3 regions of the Paenibacillus sp. 79R4 genome follow, and region 1 is predicted to be linked to each of the others. Evidence: predicted binding sites of a transcription regulator. Region 1 holds the regulator's gene; each other region holds the start of a gene.
The links. Region 1 encodes NrdR, which represses ribonucleotide reductase genes. Its sites were predicted from a motif close to AACACNATATATNGTGTT; they were not measured.
Positions count from the first base shown of each region.

Region 2: DMN77_RS15755 (adenosylcobalamin-dependent ribonucleoside-diphosphate reductase) is a predicted target of NrdR. The motif match lies at 1,581-1,598, and genes of this name have one in related genera.
Region 3: nrdI (class Ib ribonucleoside-diphosphate reductase assembly flavoprotein NrdI) is a predicted target of NrdR. The motif match lies at 2,175-2,192, and genes of this name have one in related genera.

Region 1 is NZ_QJOT01000017.1:27,611-31,901, forward strand. It holds gene mutM (DNA-formamidopyrimidine glycosylase) at 1-351, shown strand, start outside; gene coaE (dephospho-CoA kinase) at 348-944, shown strand; gene DMN77_RS19780 (lytic transglycosylase domain-containing protein) at 941-1,504, shown strand; gene DMN77_RS19785 (alpha/beta-type small acid-soluble spore protein) at 1,583-1,798, opposite strand; gene nrdR (transcriptional regulator NrdR) at 1,950-2,417, shown strand; gene DMN77_RS19795 (transcriptional regulator) at 4,286-4,291, opposite strand, start outside.
Region 2 is NZ_QJOT01000010.1:123,072-127,362, reverse strand. It holds gene DMN77_RS15760 (DEAD/DEAH box helicase) at 1-1,372, opposite strand, end outside; gene DMN77_RS15755 (adenosylcobalamin-dependent ribonucleoside-diphosphate reductase) at 1,873-4,291, shown strand, end outside.
Region 3 is NZ_QJOT01000010.1:201,240-205,530, reverse strand. It holds gene DMN77_RS16090 (MFS transporter) at 1-1,229, opposite strand, end outside; gene DMN77_RS16085 (MarR family winged helix-turn-helix transcriptional regulator) at 1,309-1,701, opposite strand; gene nrdI (class Ib ribonucleoside-diphosphate reductase assembly flavoprotein NrdI) at 2,300-2,659, shown strand; gene nrdE (class 1b ribonucleoside-diphosphate reductase subunit alpha) at 2,646-4,291, shown strand, end outside.

The DNA.
Region 1 (4,291 bases):
CACCCTGAGACTCCCGCTTGCGAACTAAGTGATGATCTGCTTTGCAAGCTTCATACTATGATCTTGGAAACATTAAATGAAGCGGTTGAAGCTGGCGGGTCCTCCATAAAGTCCTATGTGAACGGACAGGGAGAGATGGGAATGTTCCAGCAATCGCTGCGTATTTATGGACGGAAGGATGAGTCATGCGTAGTTTGTGGTCACCCTGTCGAAAAGATGGTCGTTGGAGGCCGCGGAACGCATTATTGCCCGAAGTGTCAGCCTTTGAAGCGGACAAGCGTTAAAAAGACTAAACTCAAACATTCCACAGCTTCTTCGAATTTTAAAGTCGACGGCGAGGTGAGAGGATGAATATTGGACTAACCGGTGGGATAGCAACCGGAAAGAGCACGGTCTCTCGCATGCTTGTGTCGTTAGGAGCAGCGCTGATTGATGCCGATGTCATCGCCAGAGAAATCATGGAGCCGGGGCATCCGGTTCTGGCTAAAGTCGCAGAGCATTTTGGAGAGGATATTTTGAATCTGGACGGAACTTTGAACCGCAAGCGGCTTGGGGCAGTTGTATTCTCGAACCCGGAGCAGCGTAAAGTGCTGAATGAATTAACTCATCCGGCCATCCGCAACGAGATGGCGGCGAGAATGAAAGCGCTGGAAGCGGCTGATCCTCATCGTCTGGTCGTTTGTGATATTCCTCTCCTATATGAGTCCGGACAGGAAGGGCTTTACGAGCAGATTATGGTCGTATATGTTCCAAAGGAAGTCCAGCTGGAACGATTGATGGAACGCGATAATCTGACTATGGAACAGGCGAGTTCAAGGCTGGCAGCACAGATGGATATAGAATGGAAGAAGAGCAAAGCCGATGTCCTGATCAACAATAGTTACGGATTGGATGAGACGAAGCGTCAAATCGAGACATTTTGGCGGGAAAAGGTTTCTATATGAGGCTGCTGCGGAAGAAGAGAGTGCTGCTTTTGCTGTTTCTTGGTTTTGTTGTCATTCTGTTTTTTAATTCTGCATGGTTGTCTATGTTCTATCCGATCTATTATAAAGAAGAAATTAAGCAGCATGCGCGGGAGAATGGTCTGGATCCCTTGATTGTGGCTGCGATTATTCGAGTGGAGACGAATTTTAAAGCGGGTGCTGAATCAAAGAAGGGTGCCCTCGGAATTATGCAAATTATGCCGGATACGGCGGAGTGGGTTATTTTAAAAGCGAAGTATGACAAGGTGCCTCTTGATAAAGTCAAGAACGAGATTGATGCGAATATTCAGATCGGAACGTGGTATTTGAAGTCGTTGTCGGAGCAATTTGATGGAAATCCAATCGCTATGATTGCGGCCTATAACGCGGGACCGACCAATGTAAAAAATTGGATCAAGAGTGGAAGATGGGACGGTCAATTAGAGTCGGTGAAGGATATCCCGTTTGGAGAGACCAGGCATTATGTACAGCGGGTGACTCATTACTACAAACAATATTCCGAGATATATGATGATTTTTAAGGAAAGCCTCGGTTACAATAGATATAAGGAAAGCACTAAAAGGCTTTAGAGCCTTTCAATGCTTTCCTGAGAGCTTACTTATTTGAATTGGCCTGCCAATTGTTGTTCGGCGATAGTTACCAGACGTTTAGTAATGTAACCACCGATCGAACCGTTTTCGTAAGAAGTCAGGTTACCAGCGTATCCATCTTGTGGAAAATTAATGCCAAGCTCTTGAGCAACTTCATATTTCATTTGCTCGAGTGCGCCAGTAGCTTGTTTTACTACCAGGTTGTTAGAAGAATTTTGCGCCATTGTTGTTCACCTCCTTGCGGTTGGTAACAGTATTATGCTCCGGTATTTGAAACTTCATTACAGATTTTTTTAGTTATTTATTGGCAGTCTTTTTTGTCAGTCTTACTTGCAGGAATAACAGTTAACAGAAGCAGAAGGGAGACATTTTTGCGTGAGATGTCCGTATTGTGACTATATGGGGACGAAGGTGCTTGATTCGAGGCCAGCTAACGAGAATCGCTCGATCCGCCGCCGTCGTGAATGTGAGAAATGCAGCCGACGTTTTACTACATTTGAGATGGTGGAGGAGATGCCGCTCATCGTCATTAAGAAAGATGGCAGCCGCGAGGAATTCAATCGCGAGAAGCTGCTAAGAGGACTGATGCGTGCTTGTGAGAAAAGGCCGGTATCTGTCGAGCAATTGGAGTCAGTCGTATCCGCGGTAGAGCGTCAGATGCGCCACTCTGCGAACGCGGAAGTGGAGAGCCGTGAAATCGGCGAACTGGTCATGGAACAGCTATATCCGGTTGATGAGGTGGCTTATGTCCGATTCGCCTCGGTATATCGTCAATTCAAGGACATTAACATGTTCATGAAAGAATTGAACAGCTTGCTCTCCAAGCCTGCGAGCGAGGAGTAAGCGCAACGGGGTGCCCTCTGGCGGGAGTGGCATCGCAGGCTGGTTCGTTTCAGCTCATATTGCCGGTTCGTACATTGCTCGTACATCGGTTCGTGCTGGCGGCCGGCTACATTTTAGATGTAAAAGAGTGCAGCCTTTAAGTTCAGGCAGCACTCTTTCTTTGTGGATTTGAGTCAAGAGGCTAACGGAAATCAGTGCCGCTATTTGGTCTGAAAGGGCCGTTTTTGAATTCTAACGGAAATGGAGTCCCTTATTTGAAGTTTTTCAGCAGAATAAGGGTAGACTATACCCAAATAGGGGATCAGATTTCCGTTACAATTACAGAATCGTTGAATTCGCCAAAATAGCGGAACTAATTTCCGTTAGAGCTGGTGCATCAATGAGATACACACCACCGACGATACCAAGCGACCACACCAAGATATGACGACTCTAATCGCACCAACAATACTAATAACACAACGCTACGCCACAACGATACCAACAGCACTAACGCACTAACGGCCCTAGAGCCCCAAGGGCACAAAAAAACTAACAACCAATAAGCCCCAAGTCACTAACACCAAACAATGCCACTAACGCTACACAATGCCACTAATAGCATAGAAGCACTAAGAACACAGAAGCAGTAAGAACACAGAAGCACTAAGAGCATAGAAGCACTAAGAACACAGATGCACTAAGAACACAGAAGCACTAAGAACACAGAAGCAGTAAGAACACAGATGCACTAAGAACACAGATGCACTAAGAACACAGAAGCACTAAGAACACAGAGGCACTAAGAACACAGAAGCACTAAGAGCATAGAAGCACTAGGAGCACAGAAGCACCAAGAGCATAGAAGCACTAAGGAGCACAGAAGCACTAAGAGCACAGAAGCAGTAAGAACACAGATGCACTAAGAACACAGAAGCACTAAGAACACAGAAGCACTAAGAACACAGAAGCACTAAGAACACAGAAGCACTAAGAACACAGATGCACTAAGAACACAGAAGCACTAAGAACACAGATGCACTAAGAGCACAGAAGCACCAAGGAGCACAGAAGCACTAAGAGCATAGAAGCACTAAGAACACAGATGCACTAAGAACACAGATGCACTAAGAGCATAGAAGCCCTAGGAGCACAGAAGCACCTGGAGCACACAAGCCCCAAGAGCATAACAACATCAACAGCACCAACAGCCAATGGCTCCCAAGTCACTAACGCCACACAATGCCACTAATAGCTCCAAGAAGAACACAGAAGCACTAAATCACAGAAGCACCAATAGCACTAGCAACATGACTAACGACACCGCCAGCAACCAACAAGCGACCGACAAGCAACCAACAGCCCCAATAGCCCCAATAGCCCCAATAGCCCCAATAGCCCCAATAGCCCCAACAATCCGCCGCTACTAACTACACCAGCTAGACTAACCCGTATGTTCGATAACGCTGAGCCGCTGGTGAAGGCGAGCGGGTTTTGGTCCACTAATCGATGCAGAAAGATCTAACGGAAACCAGTGCCGCTATTTGGTCTAAAAGAGCCGTTTTTGAATTCTAACGGAAATGGAGTCCCTTAATTGAAGTTTTTCAGCAGAATAAGGGTAGACGTTCCCCAAATAGAGGATCAGATTTCCGTTACAATTGCAGAATCGTCGAATTTGCCAAAATAGCGGATTCAATTTCCGTTAGAGTCTGGCGCATCAATGACTTCAACGGTCAACTACCCCAACTACCCCAACTACCCCAACTACCCCAACTACCCCAGCTCAACTAACCCGTATGTTTGATACGCTGAGTCGCTGGTGATAACGGGACCGACAGCGCTAATAACACGACACTACCAACGAACCCTAACTAACACACCAACCCCATCTAACC
Region 2 (4,291 bases), on a different contig from region 1:
TGTGGCAGAATTGCAGGTTGATCCCTTCTCCCCCAGCTTCGGTGGCGATCATCACCTGGGCCTTACCGCGGAACAGATCCATCATCCAGTCCTTTTTGCCCCGGTTCATACCGCCACGGTAAGGAACGCAGACAAGATTGCGCTCGCTGAAATATTTCAATAAATATTCCTGGGTCGCCCGATATTCCGTAAATACGATCACTTTCTCATTCATCTCACGGATCAGTTCCATCGTCTTCTCCGCTTTGCTGTTCGCTTGAATTGTCTTAATAATTCCGACCAGATCCCAGATAACGTCACGCAGTGGAGAATCCGGGGCCAGCTTCTTGGACAGATTGACCAGCGTGACGAAGACGGCATCGCGGCTGCTGCATACTTCCCTCTGCAGAGTAACCAGAGAGAACATACTGCCCATATCACCGCCTGCTGCCCGATATTGGTTCTTGATAAAGGAAGTTACGCCATTGTAGAGGTTCTTCTCCTCGGGAGAGAGCTCAACATGCACATTGCGCACGATTCTCTTCTTGAAGTCCAATTGGCCTTCACCGCGACGATTTCGGATCAATACTTTTGACAGCTCGCCCTTGAGGGCTTGCTCGTTCTTGGCAATGCGTTTGTCGAGAACAAAATTAGCCGCAAAATCGCTTTGCCCCCCAAGCTGACCTGGCTTAAGCAAGGTAATCAGGTTGAACAGTTCGCTCAAGTCGTTCTGGATCGGGGTTGCGGTCAGGAGCAGGCAGTATTTTTTGCGCAATTGCAGCATGAACTGATAGTTGGTTGATTTTTTGTTTTTTAGTTTATGCGCTTCATCGACAATGACCATATCATACTCATAATCAGTCAGAATTTTCTTGTGAGGGTCGCGCTTGGCCGTATCCATCGAAGCCACGACGATATCGTTATGCCAGGAATGCTCTTTCTTCTGGGCTACCGCAGAGATACCGAACTTCTGATTTAATTCTCTCACCCATTGCAGAACCAGCGAGGCTGGAACGAGAATGAGAACCTTCTTGACAAGTCCGCGAATGATATATTCTTTCAGAATCAGTCCAGCTTCGATCGTCTTGCCCAGCCCAACCTCATCGGCAAGAATAGCTCTGCCGCGCATCTCGAACATCACCTTCTGTGCCGTATCAATCTGATGGGGCAGCGGGTCAAATTGCTGAAGATGGCCGAGGCATAACATCTCTTCAAAACTGGTAACGAGCAGGGAAGCTTCGGCCTGGGTACCCAGATTGAACAATCTCCAATCATCCCAGGGGCCGCCTTTTTTCAATCTCATATCAAGATCTTCATACCAATTCCGTTCAAATTCGATGGGAACACCGGCTAACATAGGCTTCATGTCCGGATTTGGGGGATGAGGGTTCATTGATAATATAACCTCCCTTTTGTCTAACGACTCGTTGTCTAGTTGCTGTAGGTAGTATGGACGAAAAACAAAAAGGATATAACTTGGGCCCAAATAGATAGCAATTTGGAGCATTTAGAAGTTTGGACAGGAAGGGGGAGCTATAATAGTCTGAATTAAACTAATGATCGTTGTGACAACCATATGTAGTGTAGTATAATGGACTAAGCACACTACATATTGAGATTTGTACATATTATTGTAACAATTCCAGGTGTGCAAATGCATAACAGGAACCATGTTTGAAGGGTTCAATCTCGTAATTACTGCTTGATTCCGGTTATATTCCTGTCAGCGGCAGCTCCGCTAAGCGGTATTACTTTTTTGAGCTTGTTTTTTTGTGTTTTTGTTGAAATTTGCTAACACTATATCAGTTGTTATTATTTATGATTCCGATGGAATCGGACAAGAATCGGCTGAAAGGTGCAGAACAGTTTTGATAAATTAGGAGGGTGTTTTCTTTGAAAACGAAGCAAAATCAGCGCCTGGAAGGGCTAAGCGAGAAAATCTTCTTGGATAGGTACGCTTGGAAGAATCCTGATCCGAGCCATGCCAAGGTTGGAGACGTTGTTCTTGTCCTGACCAAGGATGACCCTAAATTCCCGACGAAGGAAGTTGGCGAAGTGATCGCTCGCGACGGCCAGTCGGTTACTGTCAAGACACGCAGCGGTGCGCTGGTAGAAGCAGATGTCGAGAAGCTGACGTTGAATATTGAGAAGACACCGGAAGAAATGTGGGATCGATTGGCTCATGCGATGGCTTCGGTGGAGGAAACGCCAGAGAAGCAAGCGGAGTGGTCAGATAAATTTCGTGGTATATTGGAAGATTGGAAGCTTGTTCCAGGCGGGCGGATTGCCGCAGGGGCAGGAGCCAGCGATGAGCTCACCTTGTTCAACTGCTACGTCATTCCTTCTCCGAAGGATAGCCGTGGCGGTATTATGGAGACTTTGAGTGAAATGACGGAGATTATGGCCCGCGGCGGCGGTGTCGGAATCAATCTCAGTTCGCTTCGTCCGCGTCGTGCGGTGGTTAAAGGCGTTAACGGTTCATCGAGCGGTGCGGTATCCTGGGGCGGATTGTTCAGCTATACGACAGGACTGATCGAGCAAGGGGGCAGCCGTCGCGGCGCTTTGATGCTTATGATCAACGACTGGCATCCGGATGTGCTTGATTTCATTACGGTTAAGCAGACAATGGGACAAGTCACGAACGCGAACCTGTCGGTATGCGTAAGCAACGCCTTTATGAAGGCTGTCAAAGAGGATTTGGATTGGGAATTGGTCTTCCCGGACACCACTGATGACGATTACACTGAAGTCTGGGATGGCGATCTTGATAAATGGAAAGCTGCCGGACGTAAAGTTGTCCATTACCGGACAGTGAAGGCTCGGAAAATTTGGCATACGATCATCGAATCGGCTTGGAAATCGGCTGAGCCTGGGGTTGTATTCATGGAATACTACAATCAAATGTCGAACAGCTGGTATTTTAACCCGATCATCTGCACGAACCCGTGCGGAGAGCAAGGTTTGCCTGGCTGGGGCGTATGCAATCTGTCGGCGATTAATTTGTCCAAGTTTTATGATGGAGAGAACCATGAAGTGGATTGGGACGAACTGGCGGTTACGACGCGTTATTCTGTGCGTTTTCTGGATAATGTGATCACCAGGACGCCCTATCACTTTGAAGAAAATGAGCAGAATCAGAAGAAGGAACGCCGCGTAGGTTTGGGAACGATGGGACTGGCCGAGCTTATGATCAAGCTTCGTATCCGTTACGGCAGTCCGGAATCGCTGGAATTCCTTGATAAATTGTACGGTTTTATCGCCAAGGAAGCCTATCTTGCATCTGCCGAGATTGCTGCTGAGAAAGGATCTTTCCCTGCATTTGAAGCGGACAAATATTTGCAAAGCGGCTTTATGAAGGTGATGACGGAGGTATATCCGGAGGTGGAAGAGGCGATTCGTGAGCAAGGGGTTCGCAATGTAACCCTGATTACACAGGCTCCGACCGGAAGTACAGGTACGATGGTGGGTACATCGACAGGCATTGAACCTTATTTTGCTTTCAAATATTATCGTCAAAGCCGGCTTGGCTTCGACGAGCAATTTGTGCCAATCGCTCAGGAATGGATGGATGCGCATCCGGGTGAAGAACTGCCCGATTATTACGTGACGGCGATGAGCTTGTCTGCAGAGGATCACATCCGCGTGCAAGCGGCGATCCAACGCTGGGTAGACAGCTCGATCTCCAAGACGGCGAACTGCCCGTCCGATTTCACAGTTGAAGATACGAAGCGTTTGTATGAGCTTGCCTTCGATCTCGGGTGCAAAGGGGTTACGATCTACCGCGATGGCAGCCGTGATGTGCAAGTTCTGCAGACCGAGAAGAAGGAAGACAAGGAGGCCAAGGCCACTGCTGTGAGTGAAGCTGCATCGACTGGCGGATCGGCAGAGGACAACAATCCTAGTATCGCTGTTGGTAAGAAAGCGGTGGAGGATAAGCAATATAAGAAACGTCCCCAAGTGCTTCGCGGTGCTACGTACAAGATCAACACGCCGTTTGGCATGGCCTACATTACGATTAACGATCTGAACGGAATTCCGGGCGAGATCTTCCTGAATGTCGGCAAGGCGGGTTCTGACGTATTCGCGATGGCCGAAGCGCTGGGCCGTGTCTGCTCCTTGTTCCTCCGTTATGGGGATCATGGGGAGAAGGTAGAATTGCTGATCAAGCATCTGAAGGGAATCGGCGGCTCCGGTGCGATCGGTTTCGGTCCGAATCGCGTTGAATCCATTGCTGACGCCGTTGCCAAGGCGTTGGAAATTCATGTGCAAAGCGACCATTTCGGCGGAGACCATGATCCGGCTCCGGTTGCTG
Region 3 (4,291 bases), on a different contig from region 1:
GCTCCAAGCCCCAGCGCGGCCCCCATAACCATCCCTAAATTGCGTGTCAAAGCGATCATGCCTCCGATAGAACCGGTATGTTCTTTAGGGGCATATTGCATGATGAAGCTGTTATTCGGCGCGGACAATAACCCCATCCCGATGCCGAGCAGGCTCAGCGAACCAAGCAGCATAAGGACGTTGGCCTCCGTCTGGTCCGGGACCAGGGCCAGCACGATAAGAGCAAGGCCCATGCCAAGCATGCCGAGCAGCATAAGCCGCCTGGACCCATAACGGTCGGACCAACCCCCGGCAACGGGGCCAGCAACCCCGAGCAGGATCGGATAGATGGCCATGATATAACCGGAAATCGAAGGTGAAAATCCGGCCTTGCCTGTTAAGTAAAAGGGCAGGGCAACGAGAACGGTGTTTGCCATCATGAACGACATCGTGCTGATTATCAATCCCCCGGAGAGCGGGAAAGTGCGGAACAGCCGGATCGGCAGAAACGGTGACGAATGGCGCAGCTCCCACAGTAGAAAAGCTGTAAATCCTGTGATGGCTATGATGAACGCCACCGGCTGAGCGGCTGAGATGGCGTAAATCATAGAGGCGATTGAAATGATGAACAGGATTGCGCCAAGGCGGTCAAGCGGGACTTTTCCGGTGGCTGATTCCCGTCCTGCCATACTATTCTTCTTGCCGGCGGGAATATAGCGAATAGCGAGCAGAGTAGCCATCAAGGATACGGGAACATGGACCAGGAAAAGCCATTGCCAATTCAGCCATTCAGCAATAAATCCGCCGGCGATGGGGCCGCTCATGGCGCCCAAAGCAACGGCCGTGCTGACGATACCGAGGGCGCGTCCCCGTTGTTCTTTGGGCAAATAGAGAGCAATGATCGCGATATTGGTCGCCTGGAACATCGATGCTCCGACTGCCTGTACTGCCCGCAGAATCAGCATAATTGCGATATTGGGGGAGAAAGCGATCAAAATAGAGCTCAGTGCGAAAATAACATACCCGGTATTATGAATTGTTCGATGGCTGTAGCGGTCCCCCAGCTTGCCCATCAATGGAAGGAGGGAGGCGATTACGAGCAAATAACCGGTGGTGATCCATTGAACAACGCCAAGCTCGCTATGAAACAGGTCGGCGAATTGCGGTAGCGATACATTCATGACACCGGCTGTAAAATGGGAAACAAAAGCACCTAGACATAAAGCTGTCATCATAAGAAAACGATTCATGAGTTCCTCCTGCTTGTATAGAATTTCGTTTGTATCGTTGTTATTTAGTTTAGAAACTAAACCAAATAAGCAAAAAAAATTAATGATTTTGCTGCAAAAAATCGTTGAGTTTGTCGATGCATTTTTCAAATATCTCTATTTCCTGGGCGCTTACTTGGGTGCGTAGCTGGTTGTAAAAACCCAGATGCACCCTATCGTGGGCCGCATTGGCTTCTTGTCCCAAAGCTGTAAGGGAAAGGACGATCCCCCTGGCATCATGCGGATGCGGCGAACGGACAACCAGCTCTTTGGCCTCCAGCCGGGCAATAAGCTGGGTGACCGCACCCTTGGTGATGCCCAGACGACTGGCAAGTTCACTCATCAGCACATTGCCCTCGGGGCCGATTGCCGTTATAGTATGGATTTCACTTGGCGTCAGCGGCCCGGCTGAGCCAAACGTGTGAGGCTGACGCTCCAGGCGGCGCAGCTGCATAATGAGTCTGCCAAGATTACGGCTACCTTGTTGTTCCTGCCCGGTTAGTGGGGTTAGATTTTTTTTCATGGGTATAGTTTAGTTTCTAAACATAATGTTTGTCAAGCCATTTCATCCGGCAAAAGCTTACGAGCTTAATCGGATATAAGCAGGGCAGTTCTACAAGCTGACAAAAAGGATATAAAAAGCACTCTAGCAGGGCGAACGGGATTTCTAGACTTCAATCACGCCGATGGGACGGCTCAATCACGCCGACTGGATGCGCTTCGTGCTTTTCTCGTCACGTTGACATAGCAGTCCTTGCCATCCAAGTCCGGGTGAAGATCAGATCGGTTTTACAAGTTCAAAAATTCTTAAAAATTATTTATTTAAAAAGGGATCTGACGAGGGGCTGTCTACAGGCCGGATTAAAGCGTTTTTTCTGAGAATCTATTACATTATCCAAGCGATTTGGGACGTTTGTACGGATTGACAATACTATATATAGGTGGTAAATTGATTTAGCACAACAAGATGTTGTTTGTTTATAGGTTTTTAACCTTTATATTAGAAATACAGGTAAGAGATAGATTGTAAGGGGAAAAGTGAGGGAGTATCGATGTTAATTGCGTATGATTCCAAGACAGGGAATGTAAAACGGTTCATTCAGAAGCTCGACTTGCCTGCCGTGCAAATTGACGAGGGCATGACGCTGGAGGAGCCGTTTGTGCTGATTACATATACGACCGGGTTCGGTCAGATACCATCAAGAGTCTCGGCGTTTTTGGAACATAATCATGGCCGGATGCTCGGTGTGGCGGCCAGTGGTAACCGCAATTGGGGCGAGAGATTTGCGAAAAGTGCGGACTTGATCTCCGAGCGCTACCAGGTGCCGGTTGTGGCTAAGTTTGAGCTATCCGGGACGAAAAAGGATGCGGAGATTTTTAAGCAGGAGGTGAGCCGGGTTGCGGCATATTGAACTGAACAATCAATTGATGCAGCGTGATGAGAACGGGTTCTTCCAGCTGGAGAAGGACCGGGAAGCTGTCGCTGAGTTTATGAAGGAAGTAGCGGGTAGAACGATGATCTTCCCGACTACGGCCGATAAAGTACGGTATATGATCGATCATGACTACTATGAAAATGTGTACGACCGGTATACGGCTGATGAAATAGATCAAGTATTTGCGATTACCCATAGCTATCAATTTGAATTCCCGTCCTACATGGCGGCATCGAAATTTTATACGGACTATGCGTTGAAGACGAACGACAAGTCCAAGTATTTGGAGCATTATCCCGATCGGGTGGCTATCGTAGCGCTATATCTTGGCCGAGGAAATGCAGATACGGCCGGCACGCTGGCACGATCGATGATGGAGCAGCGGCTGCAGCCAGCTACCCCGACCTTTCTGAACGCGGGCAAGAGCCGGCGCGGCGAGATGGTCTCCTGCTTCCTGCTGGAAATGGATGATTCTCTGAACTCTATCAACTACGTATTAAATACGTGTATGCAGCTGTCCAAGATCGGCGGGGGAGTTGCGGTCAACTTGTCGAAGCTGCGCGGACGCGGCGAAGCGATCAAAGGCGTGGAAGGCGCGGCCAAAGGCATAATGCCGGTGCTGAAGCTGATGGAGGACGCCTTCTCCTATGCGGACCAGATGGGACAGCGCAAAGGCTCGGGCGCAGGGTATTACAATATTTTCGGCTGGGATATCGCTGAGTTTCTGGATAGCAAGAAGATTAACGCCGATGAGCGGATTCGCCTGAAAACCCTGTCGATCGGTTTGATTGTGCCGAACCGCTTCTATGAACTGGCCAAAGCTAACGAACCGCTTCATGTGTTTGGCCCATATAGTGTATACCAAGCTTACGGAATACATCTGGATGATATGGATCTGGACGTGATGTATGACAAGCTGCTGGCGGACGACCGGGTGAAGAAGAAGAAATTAATGAGCGCACGGGACATGCTGACGAAGATCGCTATGGTTCAGCTGGAATCCGGCTATCCATATATCATGAACAAGAGCAACGCGAACAACCAGCATGCCTTGAAAAATATCGGACAGGTCAAAATGTCCAACCTGTGTACGGAAATTTTCCAGCTGCAGGAGACATCGGAGATTAAGGATTACGGTCACGAGGATATGATTCGCCGCGATATCAGCTGTAATCTGGCCTCGCTGAACATCGTGAACGTGATGGAGCGGAAGAAGGTCCGTGAATCCGTACATGAAGGCATGGTCGCATTGACAGCTGTAAGTGACATGACGAGCATTGCGAACGCTCCAGGCGTTGCCAAGGCGAACCGGGAGATGCATTCCGTCGGCCTTGGGGTCATGAATCTGCACGGCTTCCTGGCCAAGAACAAGATCGCATATGAGAGCGAAGAGGCGAGGGACTTTGCCCGTACGTTCTTCGCGATGATGAATTATTATTCTCTGGAAAAAAGTATGGAAATTGCTGTTCAGACGGGCGAGGTTTTCGCCGGCTTCGAGCAGTCCGAATATGCGACAGGCGAATATTTCAGCCGTTATGTGGATACGGATTACCGTCCACGCACGGATAAGGTGGCTGGACTATTCGAAGGCATGTATATTCCTTCTCC